DNA from 2 places in the Aeribacillus sp. FSL K6-1305 genome. Region 1 is predicted to be linked to the other one. Evidence: a T-box and tRNA genes for the amino acid it is inferred to sense, from the RefSeq annotation. Region 1 holds a T-box; the other holds one or more tRNA genes.
The links. The T-box of region 1 lies ahead of ileS (isoleucine--tRNA ligase). A T-box ahead of a tRNA ligase gene usually reads a tRNA of that ligase, here a tRNA-Ile.

Region 1 (6,630 bases):
ATGCTGATTTGGATCAAAATCAAACAAATTTCCTAACAAGAAACGGTACGTGTTGCGAATTTTCCGATATACTTCAGATACTTGTTTTAAGATTGCATCAGAGACGCGAACGTCCGATTGATAATCAACTGATGCTACCCATAGACGAAGAATATCTGCTCCAAACTGTTCCGTCACTTTGGCAGGAACAACAACATTTCCTAGCGATTTGCTCATTTTCCGTCCTTCGCCGTCCAGCGCAAATCCATGGCTTAAAACGCCTTTATATGGAGCTTTTCCTGTGACAGCAACTGCTGTAGACAGCGATGAATTAAACCAGCCGCGATATTGGTCAGAGCCTTCTAAATAAAGATCAGCAGGACGCTGCAAATCTTCCCGTTCAACTAAAACTGCTTGATGAGAAGAGCCTGAATCGAACCAAACGTCCATAATGTCTGTTTCTTTCGTAAAAATGCCGTTCGGGCTTGAAGGGTGTGTAAATCCTTCTGGAAGCAGGTCTTTTGCTTCGCGTTCAAACCAAACGTTCGAGCCGTGCTCGCGGAACAGTTTTGCCACATGTTCAATCGTTTCATCTGTTATGATCGGCTCCCCATTTTCACCATAAAACACTGGAATTGGCACGCCCCATGCCCGCTGACGGGAAATACACCAATCGCTTCGATCGCGGATCATGTTATGAATGCGAATTTCTCCCCAATTAGGGATCCATTTCGTTTCTTTAATTGCTTGCAGCAATTCATCTCGAAAATCTTTAATGGACGCAAACCATTGCGCTGTTGCTCTGAAAATCGTTGGTTTCTTTGTTCGCCAGTCATGTGGATAGGAGTGTGTAATAAATGAAAGCTTTAGCAATGCCCCTACTTCTTCTAATTTTTCCGTTATTTTTTTATTTGCGTCATCATAAAACAATCCTTCGAACCCTGGAGCTTCTTCTGTCATGTACCCTCTTTCGTCGACAGGACATAATACGCCTAGGTTATATTTTTGTCCGACGACAAAATCGTCTTCCCCATGGCCTGGCGCTGTATGGACGCATCCTGTACCAGCGTCGGTCGTTACATGTTCGCCAAGGATCACTAATGAATCGCGGTCATAGAACGGGTGTTTCGCAACCACATATTCCAGCTCTTTGCCTTTAAACGATTTCACTACTTCATATTCTGTCCAGTCCAGCTCTTTTGCCACTTCTTCGAGCAGGGCAGATGCGATCACAAACTTGTCAGCTCCAACCTTCACTACAGAATATTCCAAATCAGGATGAACAGCAATTCCTAAGTTTGCAGGGATAGTCCACGGAGTAGTCGTCCAAATGACGATTTTTTCTCCATCTGTTAATACATTTTTTCCGTCCTTTATTTCAAATGCAACATAAATAGAAGGCGAGCGTTTGTCATAATATTCAATTTCCGCCTCTGCCAAGGCAGATTCGCTCGATGGAGACCAATAAACCGGCTTCAAGCCTTTATAAATATATCCCTTTTTCGCCATTTCTCCAAAGACGCGAATTTGCTGGGCTTCATATTCTGGTTTCAAGGTGACATATGGATTTTTCCAGTCGCCTCGAATTCCAAGGCGTTTAAATTGCACGCGCTGGCGCTCAATTTGCTCCCATGCATATTGCTCGCAATGTTTTCGAAATTGCGCGACATCCATCTCTTTTCGATTGATTTTTTGTTTCTTCAAAAGTGCTGTTTCAATTGGCAGACCGTGCGTATCCCATCCTGGAACATACGGTGCGCAATATCCGCTCATGGATTTATAACGGACAATAATGTCTTTTAAAATTTTGTTTAAGGCATGCCCCATATGAATATCCCCGTTTGCGAACGGAGGACCATCATGTAATATGAAAAGAGGCCGTCCTTTCGTGCGCTCCTGCACTTTTTCATAAATATCCATCTCTTCCCATTTTTTCTGGATCTCAGGTTCTTTTTTCGGAAGGTTTCCTCTCATTGGAAAGTCTGTTTTCGGCATTCGTAACGTCTCTTTATAATCCATTCCCATTCCTCCACATAATATTTGTTCACTAAAATAAAAAAACTCCTCATCCCTAAGGGACGAGGAGGAATCTCGCGGTACCACCCTTTTAGATGCGCACAAATCATGCACATCCACTCATAAACATAACGGACTTGGCCGCCACAGCCTACTAGCATGTTTCAGCTATGGACTCAAGGGTGATGTTCATCCTTTCGCCTTTACCCGGGCTTCCACCGTCCCCGGTTCGCTGTCATAAAGGGCTTGAAAGGACTACTGTCCCTCTCATTGTTTTGTCATATTCCGTTTTATTTTCGTATTATATGAAATCACGAACAAAAAAGTCAAGTTATACTTTCGGTTCTTCCGCTTCTTCTCCTAAGATTGGCTCGACATTGTATTCCATTAAGTGATCCCAATCATCATTTTTTAGCAGATCAAGCTGTGCTTCGATGAGCATTTGAAAACGGGTGCGGAATACTTTTGACTGCTTTTTCATCTCTTCGATTTCCATTGCAATTTTATGCGATTTAGCAAGTGCTTCATTGATGATTCTGTCAGCATTTTTTTCCGCTTCTTTAATGATCAGCTTCGCTTCCTTTTGAGCGTTTCTTTTCACATCTTCCGCAGCTTCCTGCGCAACTAAAATCGATTTATTTAACGTTTCTTCTATATTTGTAAAGTGATTCAGCTTCTCGGTTAATTCCTTCACCTTTAATTCCAATTCTTTCTTTTCGCGGATGACCATTTCATAATCTTTAATCACTTGATCTAAAAACTCATTTACTTCATCTTCATCATAGCCGCGAAAGCCTTTTGTAAATTCCTTGTTATGAATATCCAGCGGGGTTAAAGGCACAAATTCCACCTCCATATGTATGTTTTTCGCAAAACACTAATCCAATTATAAACGATTTTTCGACAGAATGGGCAAAAATCTTTCCATTTGTAATATTATTTTTGTATTCCGATCTTAATGCGCCACTTATCTTTTCTTGTTTTCCCTTCAATTGCCAAAACTTTGCTTCTTCCGAATCCTCGGACAGATAACACATCATCTTCCGCAATTTCAAAATGAGCATCCTCAACAATTTTCCAATTGACTTTGACAAGACTATTTTCAATAAGCGATTTTATTTTTTGCCGAGATTGGTGATAAACATTTGCTAGAACAGCATCGAGCCGAAGCGAAGAAACGGTGATCAAAGAAATATCCATTTCTTCTTCATGAGAAAACACATCTTCGAATGGAATCTGTTTCAAACGAACGGAAATCTTTCCAATTTTATTCCAGTTCAGCTGCAGAAAATTGGCAATTTCTTGCGCAACCATGACTTGCACCGTTTCATCATGAATGATAATGTCGCCGAACTTGCTCCGTTTTAAGCCGAGCGACATAAGCGATCCAAGCACTTCGCGATGTGATAATGTTACGAATTTTTTCGGGAACATGATTTCAAATGCGAACATTGAAAAATCATCTAATGTCGGTTGAATATAGTCAGGGTAAAAAAAAGCCCGCTTTCTTTCAGCATTTTTATAGCCTCCGAAAAATTGCACGTGAACATCCGGATTTTCACCGATCAATGTCTTAATGATTTTCTGTTCCCGCGGATCTAAAAAATCGGTCAATTTTGGCCGATATTGCTCAGTCACAATTTGTTTCCATCCAAAGACTTTGTCAATGAACTCCCTTTCTTCTTTGCGAAAATGCTGATAAACACTCTCCATAAGAGACAACTCCAATTATGATATGAAAAGAGCCGATTGGCATACAAAACAATTCGAATGTCAATCGGCGAATGAATTTTATGAAATCATACTAAAAAGAGCATACAGCCCATAATCTGCAAAATGCAGGGCAATCAATGCAACAATAGGAGATACATCAATCATCCCTAATGGAGGAATGATTCTTCTAAACGGTTCTAAATAAGGCTCACATATAGCCGCTAAAAATTGTCCAATGGACGTTTCCCTTGCATTCGGAAACCAAGACATCAAAATATAAATGATAATCGCATAGGAATAAATATCGAGCAAAAAACTTAATATGTTATATATTGTCCCCATCAATCATTTCTACCACCTTTTATTTTCATCATCTGCCATGAAATCGGAAATGGAGCCGGCGACATCTACGTTATCTGGGGTACATAAAAATATGTTTGTTCCAACACGCTGGATGTCTCCGCCAATCGCATAAACAGTGCCGCTTAAAAAATCAACAATTCTTTTTGCCTGATCATGCCCGATCCGCTGCAAATTGACAATGCATGAACGGCGGTTTTTCAGATGATCAGCAATTTCTTGCGCCTCTGAATACGTTCTTGGCTCACATAATATTACTTTAGTGGATTTTTGGGCGCTTTGCAAACTTACAACATTTTGTTTTCCGAAAGCGGCATTTTTTTCAACGCTGCTGTTGTGATTGAACATAATCGGTTCATGTTGGTGTTTCTCTTCCGGAGCTTCCATATCTTCAATCTCATAATCTTCATCATCGAGAGCAAAAAAGCTTTTAAATTTATTCTTTAAGCTCATCTGATTTACCTCCAGTTTCGTTTTATGTACCTACTAGCGAGGAGCCGATGCGAAGATAAGTAGCCCCTTCTTCAACCGCGATTTTGTAGTCGTTGGACATCCCCATTGATAGCTCTGTACATGGTGCATTCGCTATATTTAGTGCTTTCACTTGTTCCTGCAGTTGCTTTAAACTTCGGAAGCATCTTCTGATTTCATCTTCATCTTCTGTAAATGGAGCCATTGTCATTAATCCGACAACTTCGATATGGCGATACTCCTTCAACTGTTGAATAAAATCAATGCATTGTTCAGGAGCCACGCCATGCTTTGACTGTTCGCCAGATGTATTTACTTGCACAAAGCATTTGATCGTTCGATCTGCTCTTTTTTCAATTTCGTTTGCTAGCGATATTCTATCCAACGAATGAATATAATCGACCTTGTCTATAATATTTTTCACTTTTCGAGTTTGAAGTGTGCCGATGAAATGCCAGACAGCTTTTGACCCAATGCTGTTATATTTCGATAAAAAACCGTCATCCCTGTTTTCGCCTAAGTGTAAAATGCCTGAATTTATCGCCTCTATAGCCCGTTCTACCGTTACATATTTCGTCACTGCAATAATTTGGATATCATCTATTTTTCGATTTGATTTTTTGCATGCTTGTTCGATTTCCTGTTGGATTCGTGCTAAATTTTCTTTCACTGACAAGGCTTAATATCCCTCCTTCAAACCGATAAATCCCATCATTCGTCCTGTTTTCCCTTGATCTCTTCGATGGGAAAAAAACAAATCTTGATCGCAGCTTGTACAATATGAGGTCAATAGGATTTGATGTTCCGGCACTCCTTTTTTCATTAACAATCTTTTGTTGATTTCTGCAAGATGAATAGAATAAAGGCCGTTCTCAAGCTGTTTATAAAATGTCGTCTCATTGTCAAAAAGAGGTTTGATCGCATCGATCACATCGTCATTGACGACATAACAGCATTCGCCGATTGAAGGACCTATGGCTGCAAATATATTTTGAGCTTGCACACCTTCGTGCAAAACCCAACTGTCGATCATTTCACCTGCTATATTTTTCGCAGTCCCTCTCCAGCCCGCATGTGCGATGCCAATCAGTGAGTCTTTTGGAGAAAAAAAGAAAATCGGAACACAATCAGCAAAAAAAAGGGAAAGTAATATATTTTTTTCCGATGTGTATAGGCCGTCCGTTTGAGTGATGCATTGACGATATGTAAAAACCCCTGATCCTTTATGTTTATTTACTACCTTGACAATTTGTTTGTCATGGACTTGATCGGCACATACCCAGTTTGGTAGATCAAAACGAATTTTGTCCCCAATGATTTTTCGATTTTTGATCACCGTTTCCTTTTCATCATTCACATGAAGACCTAAATTTAATGAAGCAAAACCATTCTTGGAAAATCCTCCTTTTCTCGTCGTAAAACCTGCTGTAATCTGAGAATGAAGCTTCGCCCAAGCAGGTATGGAGAAAAAAGATTCATCTGTTAATTGAAACGGTTCATGTTTCATTGTACCATTCCTCTTCGACAATTCTCTTATTTTTATTTTAACATATCTTTAAGCCAACATTTAACCAAAATTCGTGCGATTCTTATTCTGTTTCAACATTTTTCGAAACTCTTACTAAAATAACATCTTTTCCGATTTTTACGATGTTCCTCCAAGGAATGACAATTTCTTCCCCTTTTCCAAAAAAACCTAAAACCTTCCCTTGACTAGTGATCATGATCGCTTGAATTTTACCAGTTTTTAAGTCGATGTCAACGTCTTCAATGCTTCCTAATTTTTTTCCGTCATGGACATTCACAACATCTTTTATTTGCAAATCGGAAATATGGATCATGCCGGCTTCTCCCCTCAAGTATTTTTACAATCAGTATATGAGTTTTTTTTTGAATGATGATAAAGGGCCACATTCAAAAGAATGTGGCCCAATGATTATTGAATATTTTTGGTCATTTGTTTAATGGCAGCTTTTTCAAGCCGAGAAACTTGAGCTTGGGAAATGCCGATTTCTTCTGCTACCTCCATTTGTGTTTTGCCTTGAAAAAACCTTTTTTTCAATATCAGCTTCTCCCGATCATTCAATCGTC
Region 2 (6,630 bases), 290 kb from region 1:
GAAAGTTCCTTTTGGGTCAAAAATAATTGTATATTGATCATGCTTTGCTTTCACAACCGCATTTTCCTCGGATTTTAAAGTTCCGTTATGAATGGTGAATTCAGGGATTTTTTCATTTATCGTTTGGTCAAGCCCGTTTATAGCATTTACAATAGCTAAGTTTAAATATATGCAATTGGGCAGGGCGGCAAGAAAGGCCAATAAAAATCCATAAAGAATGGGTTTGCCGATTTTTTGAAATCTAGTAAGAGCGATTGTTTTTGGAGAGTATATGCTTTTAAAAAGGAGGACAAATAAATTCATTGATCGAAACACTTCCTTTTATAACATTTCTATTTGATTGTACCAATGAAACAAAAATAATGAAAATAAGTTATATAGGCGATTCGGCAATAAGAATAACAATTGTGAACAAAATGTAAAATTTTTTTGTTAAATTTAAAATCACTAGCGTTGCAGTAATTAAATCTGATGATTCAAAATACTAAGAATGTTCAATTTTTTATTGATTTCGAAACAAAAAAATCCTTTACAATGGAAGTACAGGTGGTTCCTGTCCAAATCCAATCGTAAAGGATAAGAGTTATGGACAAGAATACACTAATTTCATCATTTGGTAAATGGGTTTCACCCATAAATATTCAAAAACTTAGCGAACAAGTCAAAGAATTGAAACAGGACTATTACACAAAAAAGCTGACAACAGAAGCCTATATTAAACTTTTATTGGTAGCCCAGCTGCTCGAATTTAAGAGCTTAGAGGAAATGAGTGATGCACTTGTAGACGAAGATCTTCAAAAAGCACTCGGATTTGAATCGATAAGTGCCTCTCAGCTATCCCGAAAAAACAATCAGATCCACCCACTAATTCTTGCAAATTTGTTCTTGGATCTTGTTTGGAAAATTCAACGGTACCATTATAAAAACGGAAAGAATATGCCACTGAAAATCATTGATTCAAGTACACTCCCGTTGAACTTGACCAATTATAAATGGGCAAAATTCCGGAAAACAAAAGCTGGTGTAAAGCTACACTTACGGCTCGTTTTCATGGATAAAGACACCGTCTATCCTGAAAAAGCAGTGATTACGACAGCAAAAGAACATGACCGAAATCAACTCGAAGTCCTAGTGGATGATCAAGAAGCCATGTATGTGTTTGACCGCGGTTATGTGGACTATGAACGTTTTGACCGGATGACAGATGATGGCTATTTCTTCGTTTCAAGACTGAAGAAAAACGCAGTCATTCGTGAAGTCTATACATTTTCACTTCCTGATGATTGTCACGTTCTATCCGATAAAATGGTCTACATTGGTACCACACAAAATCGTACTGAAAATGTCTATCGTCTACTAGAAGTTATGGACACAAAAGGGAACTTACTTCGTTTCATCACCAACCGATTTGATTTAAAACCAGAAGAGATAAGTGATATTTACCGATCTCGCTGGGCTATTGAACTCTTTTTCAAATGGCTCAAGCAACACGTAGAAATTAAGCACTTTTATGGAATGAGTGAAACAGCTATTCAAAATCAAATTTTCTTAGCCCTGATCACGTATTGCTTACATGTTCTCATTCAATTGGAGATGAAAAGTAAGAAATCCCTACTTCGAATTACTCGTTGGTTAAAGAGAGCTCTGTGGAAACCAGCTTATGTTTGGTTGCGAAAATTTGATGGGCGAGCCAGTCCATAATCTCCCTTTTGTCGTTGTCGCTCTGGTTTAACTGTATATATTTACCAAATGGGCAGTGCCACCTTTCTTTAGGTTTTGTCTTTTTGGCACAAATTCACAAAAGCTAATTAACAGAAAATTCTAACTATATTTATGCAATGCTAATGATTTAAAATATAAAAGTAACATGTGTGGGAGGAACATGTTAAAAATTAATTTTATTTGCGGGGCATATCGGTTTCGTCCATTATTATAGACAGAAGCTGCAGGAGCCTGCACCGATTGCAAAATAAAAAAATTGGATTTGAAGGAATTTGGTAATGGGAAATGTAAACGTTTCTTTTTCAAAAATGATTTAACCGTTAATATATTTGGAAAAATAAGGAGGTGAAACGAGTGGATGTAGATGTTCAAAAAATATTATTTGAATTTCTTGGCGGGATTGGAATTTTTTTATTTGCGATTAAAAGTATGGGAGAAGGTATGCAAAAATTCTCCGGAGATAAATTACGAGATATTTTGGATAAGTTTACGACAAACCCTATTATGGGTATTTTTGCTGGGATGTTTGTGACAATGTTAATTCAATCAAGCAGCGGTACAACTGTTTTAACGGTTGGTCTCGTTTCTGCCGGCTTCATGAGCTTAAAGCAAGCAATAGGCGTGATCATGGGAGCAAATATCGGAACGACTGTTACGGCATTTATTATCGGATTCGATATCGAAGCGTATGCCTTGCCAATTTTATTTATAGGTTCTGTTCTTTTATTTTTTTCTAAAAACAAAAAAATAAACAGCATCGGGCAGGTGATCTTTGGATTTGGCGCTTTGTTTTTTGGGCTTGAATTGATGGGAGACGGCATGAAGCCGTTAAGATCATTAGAAATTTTTCATGACTTGACTGTCAGCATAAGTGCAAATCCGCTGCTTGGCGTTGTAATTGGAACCGTTTTTACAATCATCGTTCAAAGTTCAAGTGCGACGATTGGGATTTTGCAAATGATGTTTTCACAAGGGTTAATTGATCTCAACGCTGCGCTGCCTTTATTATTCGGTGATAATATCGGAACAACCATCACAGCAGTTTTGGCATCAATTGGAGCATCGATTGCTGCTAAACGGGCTGCTTTGACGCATGTAATGTTTAATTTAATCGGAACGGCAATTTTTCTAATTATTTTACCAATTTTCAAATATTTTATCGAATCATTGCAAGCCCATTTGTATTTAAATCCTGAAATGACCATTGCCTTTGCTCATGGAATATTTAATGTTGTCAATACGATCGTTCAAGCGCCGTTCATCGGTGCACTTGCACTGCTTGTCACAAAAGTTATACCTGGTGAAGATTTAGCGATAGAGTATAAAGCGAAGCATTTGGATCCAATTTTTATTGAACAGTCACCAACCATTGCTTTAGGGCAAGCGAAGGAAGAAGTGCTTCGGATGGGTCAATATGCATCATTAGGGCTAGAGGAAACGAGACAATTTTTGATGACAAATCAGCAGAAGCACGCACAAATGGCGATGCAGCTTGAAGAGGCGATCAATAATTTAGATAGGAAAATAACAGATTATCTCGTATTGATTTCTGGAAAAGATATGTCGCAAAATGATTCGCGTCGACATTCCATTTTAATGGATACTGTTCGAGATATTGAACGAATCGGCGACCATTTTGAAAATATAGTGGAGCTTATTGATTATAAAAATAATAATAAAGTCACCATTACTGAGCAGGCATTGGAAGATTTATTGGAAATGTTTGAAATTACCTTGCAAAATGTGAAGGATGCGATCAACGCTTTAGATGATAACGATGTTGTATTAGCAAAAAAAGTATTGAAATCTGAAGAAAAAATCGATAGAATGGAACGCACTTTACGCAAAAAACATATTATCCGCATTAATGAAGGGATTTGTACCGGACAAGGCGGAATAGTATATGTAGATATTATCAGCAACTTAGAACGAATTGGCGACCACTCGGTGAATATTGCGGAAGCTGTTTTAGGATACCGTCAATAATCGTTTCAAGTGGATTAAATTGTTCATTGATTTCTAATTTCTAGGAGGATAAGCAAATGGATGTAATCATTTGGATTTTGATCATTGCTCTTTTTATCTTATCTTTTGTCGGGCTGATTTTCCCCATTTTACCGTCAGCGTTATTGATTGTAGCAGCCTTTTTTATCTATGGAATTTGTTTTAGCTTCAGCCAGTTAACCATTTCATTTTGGGTTGTTGAAAGTATGTTCATCATTCTTTTATTCCTATCGGATTATTTGGCAAATATGGTAGGAGTTAAACGGTTTGGTGGAAGTAAAGCAGCCGGATGGGGAAGTACGATTGGTTTAATTGCCGGGCCATTTATCATCCCGTTTGTTGGCATTATTTTAGGACCTTTTTTAGGGGCTGTTGCGGCAGAGCTTCTCGTACACCGCAAAACATTTAGCGAGGCTGTAAAGGTTGGAGTCGGTTCTTTATTGGGGTTGTTGGCGAGCACAGTAGCAAAAGGGCTGATTCAGCTGTTGATGATCATTCATTTTCTTTATACAATATTCTAAATTAGCCATTGACTTCAACAGCTATTTAGTGATAATTTACTTATGTGTTTGAAAAAGGACCCTTAGCTCAGCTGGTTAGAGCAGACGGCTCATAACCGTCCGGTCGCAGGTTCGAATCCTGCAGGGTCCATAAAATTAGTCGAATAATGTAACCGCTTTTTTAATTGCACATTAATTGCATCATTTTAATAAGTTTGGTAATCTGAATATGAAAGCTTCAAGGCAGAAAGCATTTAGTACATATTAATCATTAAGGAGGAGATTCATTATGGCTTATGAATTACCTAAATTGCCATACGACTATGATGCATTGGAACCTCATATTGACAAAGAAACAATGACGATTCACCACACAAAACATCATAACACATATGTGACGAACTTGAACGCTGCTTTGGAAGGTCAAACTGAACTTTTATCTAAAAGTGTAGAAGACTTAATCTCTAATTTAGACGCTGTTCCTGAATCTGTTCGTACAGCTGTTCGAAATAATGGTGGAGGACATGCAAATCACAGCTTGTTCTGGACCATCCTCTCACCGAATGGAGGCGGCGAGCCAACTGGAGAATTAGCAGAAGCAATTAACAAAAAATTTGGAAGTTTTGAAGCTTTTAAAGAAGAATTTGCTAAAGCTGCTGCTGGTCGTTTTGGCTCCGGCTGGGCATGGTTGGTTGTAAACAACGGCGAGCTTGAAATTACAAGCACTCCAAACCAAGACAATCCTCTTATGGAAGGGAAAACTCCAATTTTAGGTCTTGATGTTTGGGAGCATGCTTATTACTTAAAATACCAAAACCGTCGTCCTGAATATATTGCAGCGTTTTGGAATGTTGTGAATTGGGATGAAGTGGCAAAACGCTACAGCGCTGCAAAATAAACTGTTACAAGAGGCTGAGATATTCGAATCTCAGCCTTTTTTTATTTGTCGCGCCCAGCTAAGCTGTTATCTGCTAGTTGGTGCAAGTCCAACTCGAGTAAATGCCAGGACGCTCGGTAGCTGACAGGCAACTGGTGGAGAAACTAGACCTTGAAATCAACACAGAAAAATCCAAACTGGTCAGCCTATGGGACGACACAAACGGATTTGACTTTCTGGACAGCCCCTTGAAATCAGTTTTCTACTCTACTATTTTTTGGAAATGACTGACATAATTCGTGTTTCAGCGGTTTCTGTGCATTTTTTTTTGAGGCTGATCACTGAAAGGTAACGAAAACACCTTTCTTTATACATAACTCCCCTTTAGCTAGGAAAAATAGTAGTAGCAAGTAAAGGGGAGTTTTATATGATAAACGTCAAAAAATGGATTGGATCAAGAAAAACAGACCATGATTTCATGCTGCTGTTGATGATCGGCGGTTTTTATTCATTAAGCATTGCACTTTCGAATACGTTCGTAAATGTTTATTTATGGAAACAGTCAGGGGAATTGATTGATTTAGGATTATACAATTTATTTATTGTCATTTTTCAGCCGCTTGCTTTCATTATTGCTGGGAAAGTATCCAAAAAAATTGATCGAGTCGTTGTACTTCGCCTAGGAGTGTCGTTTTTAGCCGCATTTTTTCTAACCGTTTTAGTTTTAAAAGATCAAGCTGTCAACTACATGTATTTGTTAGGTGCAATCATTGGCGTCGGCTACGGTTTTTATTGGCTGGCCTTTAATGTGTTGACATTTGAAATTACTGAACCGGAAACACGGGACTTTTTTAATGGCTTTCTTGGGATATTAACTTCCCTTTCAGGGATGGTTGGACCGATGTTAGCTGGTCTGATTATTTCAAGACTTACAAATACTATTGGGTATAAAGTGATTTTTGCAGTTTCGTTAATGTTATTTACTGTTGCTGTCATGTTGAGCTTCTTTTTTACGTCTAGAAAAGCTCACGGAGATTACATTTTATTGAAAATCATTCAAGAAAGAAAAAGAAACAAAAATTGGAGATTAATTACAAACGCTCATGTGTTTCAAGGATTGCGTGAAGGAACATTTACATTTTTCATTAATGTGTTTGTATACATCGTGACCAAAAGTGAGATGGCTTTAGGTACATTTAGTTTTCTAAATTCTTTCGTAGCCTTTTTCACTTATATTGTGGCTTCTCGGTGGATCACGAAAAAAATGAGGAAAAAAGCTATTCTAGCCGGCGGGCTTATGCTATACTTTTCCTTGTTTCTCATTTTATTTCAAATTTCCTATGAAAGATTGTTAATATATGCTATTGCAATCGGAATTGCCTATCCAATTTTGCTTGTTCCGTACTCTTCGATCACGTATGATGTGATTGGAAAAGGGTGGAATATTGCGCAAGCAAGGATCGAATATATTGTTGTTCGAGAAATTTTTTTAAATGCAGGAAGAATCCTATCGATCCTCTTTTTTAT

Region 2: it has a tRNA-Ile gene. The T-box ahead of ileS (isoleucine--tRNA ligase) is inferred to sense a tRNA for this amino acid. The anticodon was not compared.

The regions. Positions count from the first base shown of each region.
Region 1 is NZ_JBBOQV010000001.1:1,136,528-1,143,157, forward strand. It holds gene ileS (isoleucine--tRNA ligase) at 1-1,998, opposite strand, end outside; T-box leader at 2,051-2,275, opposite strand; gene NST97_RS05330 (DivIVA domain-containing protein) at 2,327-2,836, opposite strand; gene NST97_RS05335 (YlmH family RNA-binding protein) at 2,932-3,708, opposite strand; gene NST97_RS05340 (YggT family protein) at 3,787-4,050, opposite strand; gene NST97_RS05345 (cell division protein SepF) at 4,060-4,521, opposite strand; gene NST97_RS05350 (YggS family pyridoxal phosphate-dependent enzyme) at 4,544-5,215, opposite strand; gene pgeF (peptidoglycan editing factor PgeF) at 5,219-6,046, opposite strand; gene NST97_RS05360 (YlmC/YmxH family sporulation protein) at 6,129-6,380, opposite strand; gene sigG (RNA polymerase sporulation sigma factor SigG) at 6,476-6,630, opposite strand, start outside.
Region 2 is NZ_JBBOQV010000001.1:1,430,259-1,436,888, reverse strand. It holds gene NST97_RS06910 (DUF1189 domain-containing protein) at 1-303, opposite strand, end outside; gene NST97_RS06905 (IS4 family transposase) at 586-1,701, shown strand; gene NST97_RS06900 (Na/Pi cotransporter family protein) at 2,077-3,708, shown strand; gene NST97_RS06895 (DUF456 domain-containing protein) at 3,765-4,247, shown strand; tRNA gene NST97_RS06890 (tRNA-Ile) at 4,304-4,377, shown strand; gene sodA (superoxide dismutase SodA) at 4,516-5,124, shown strand; gene NST97_RS06880 (MFS transporter) at 5,531-6,630, shown strand, end outside.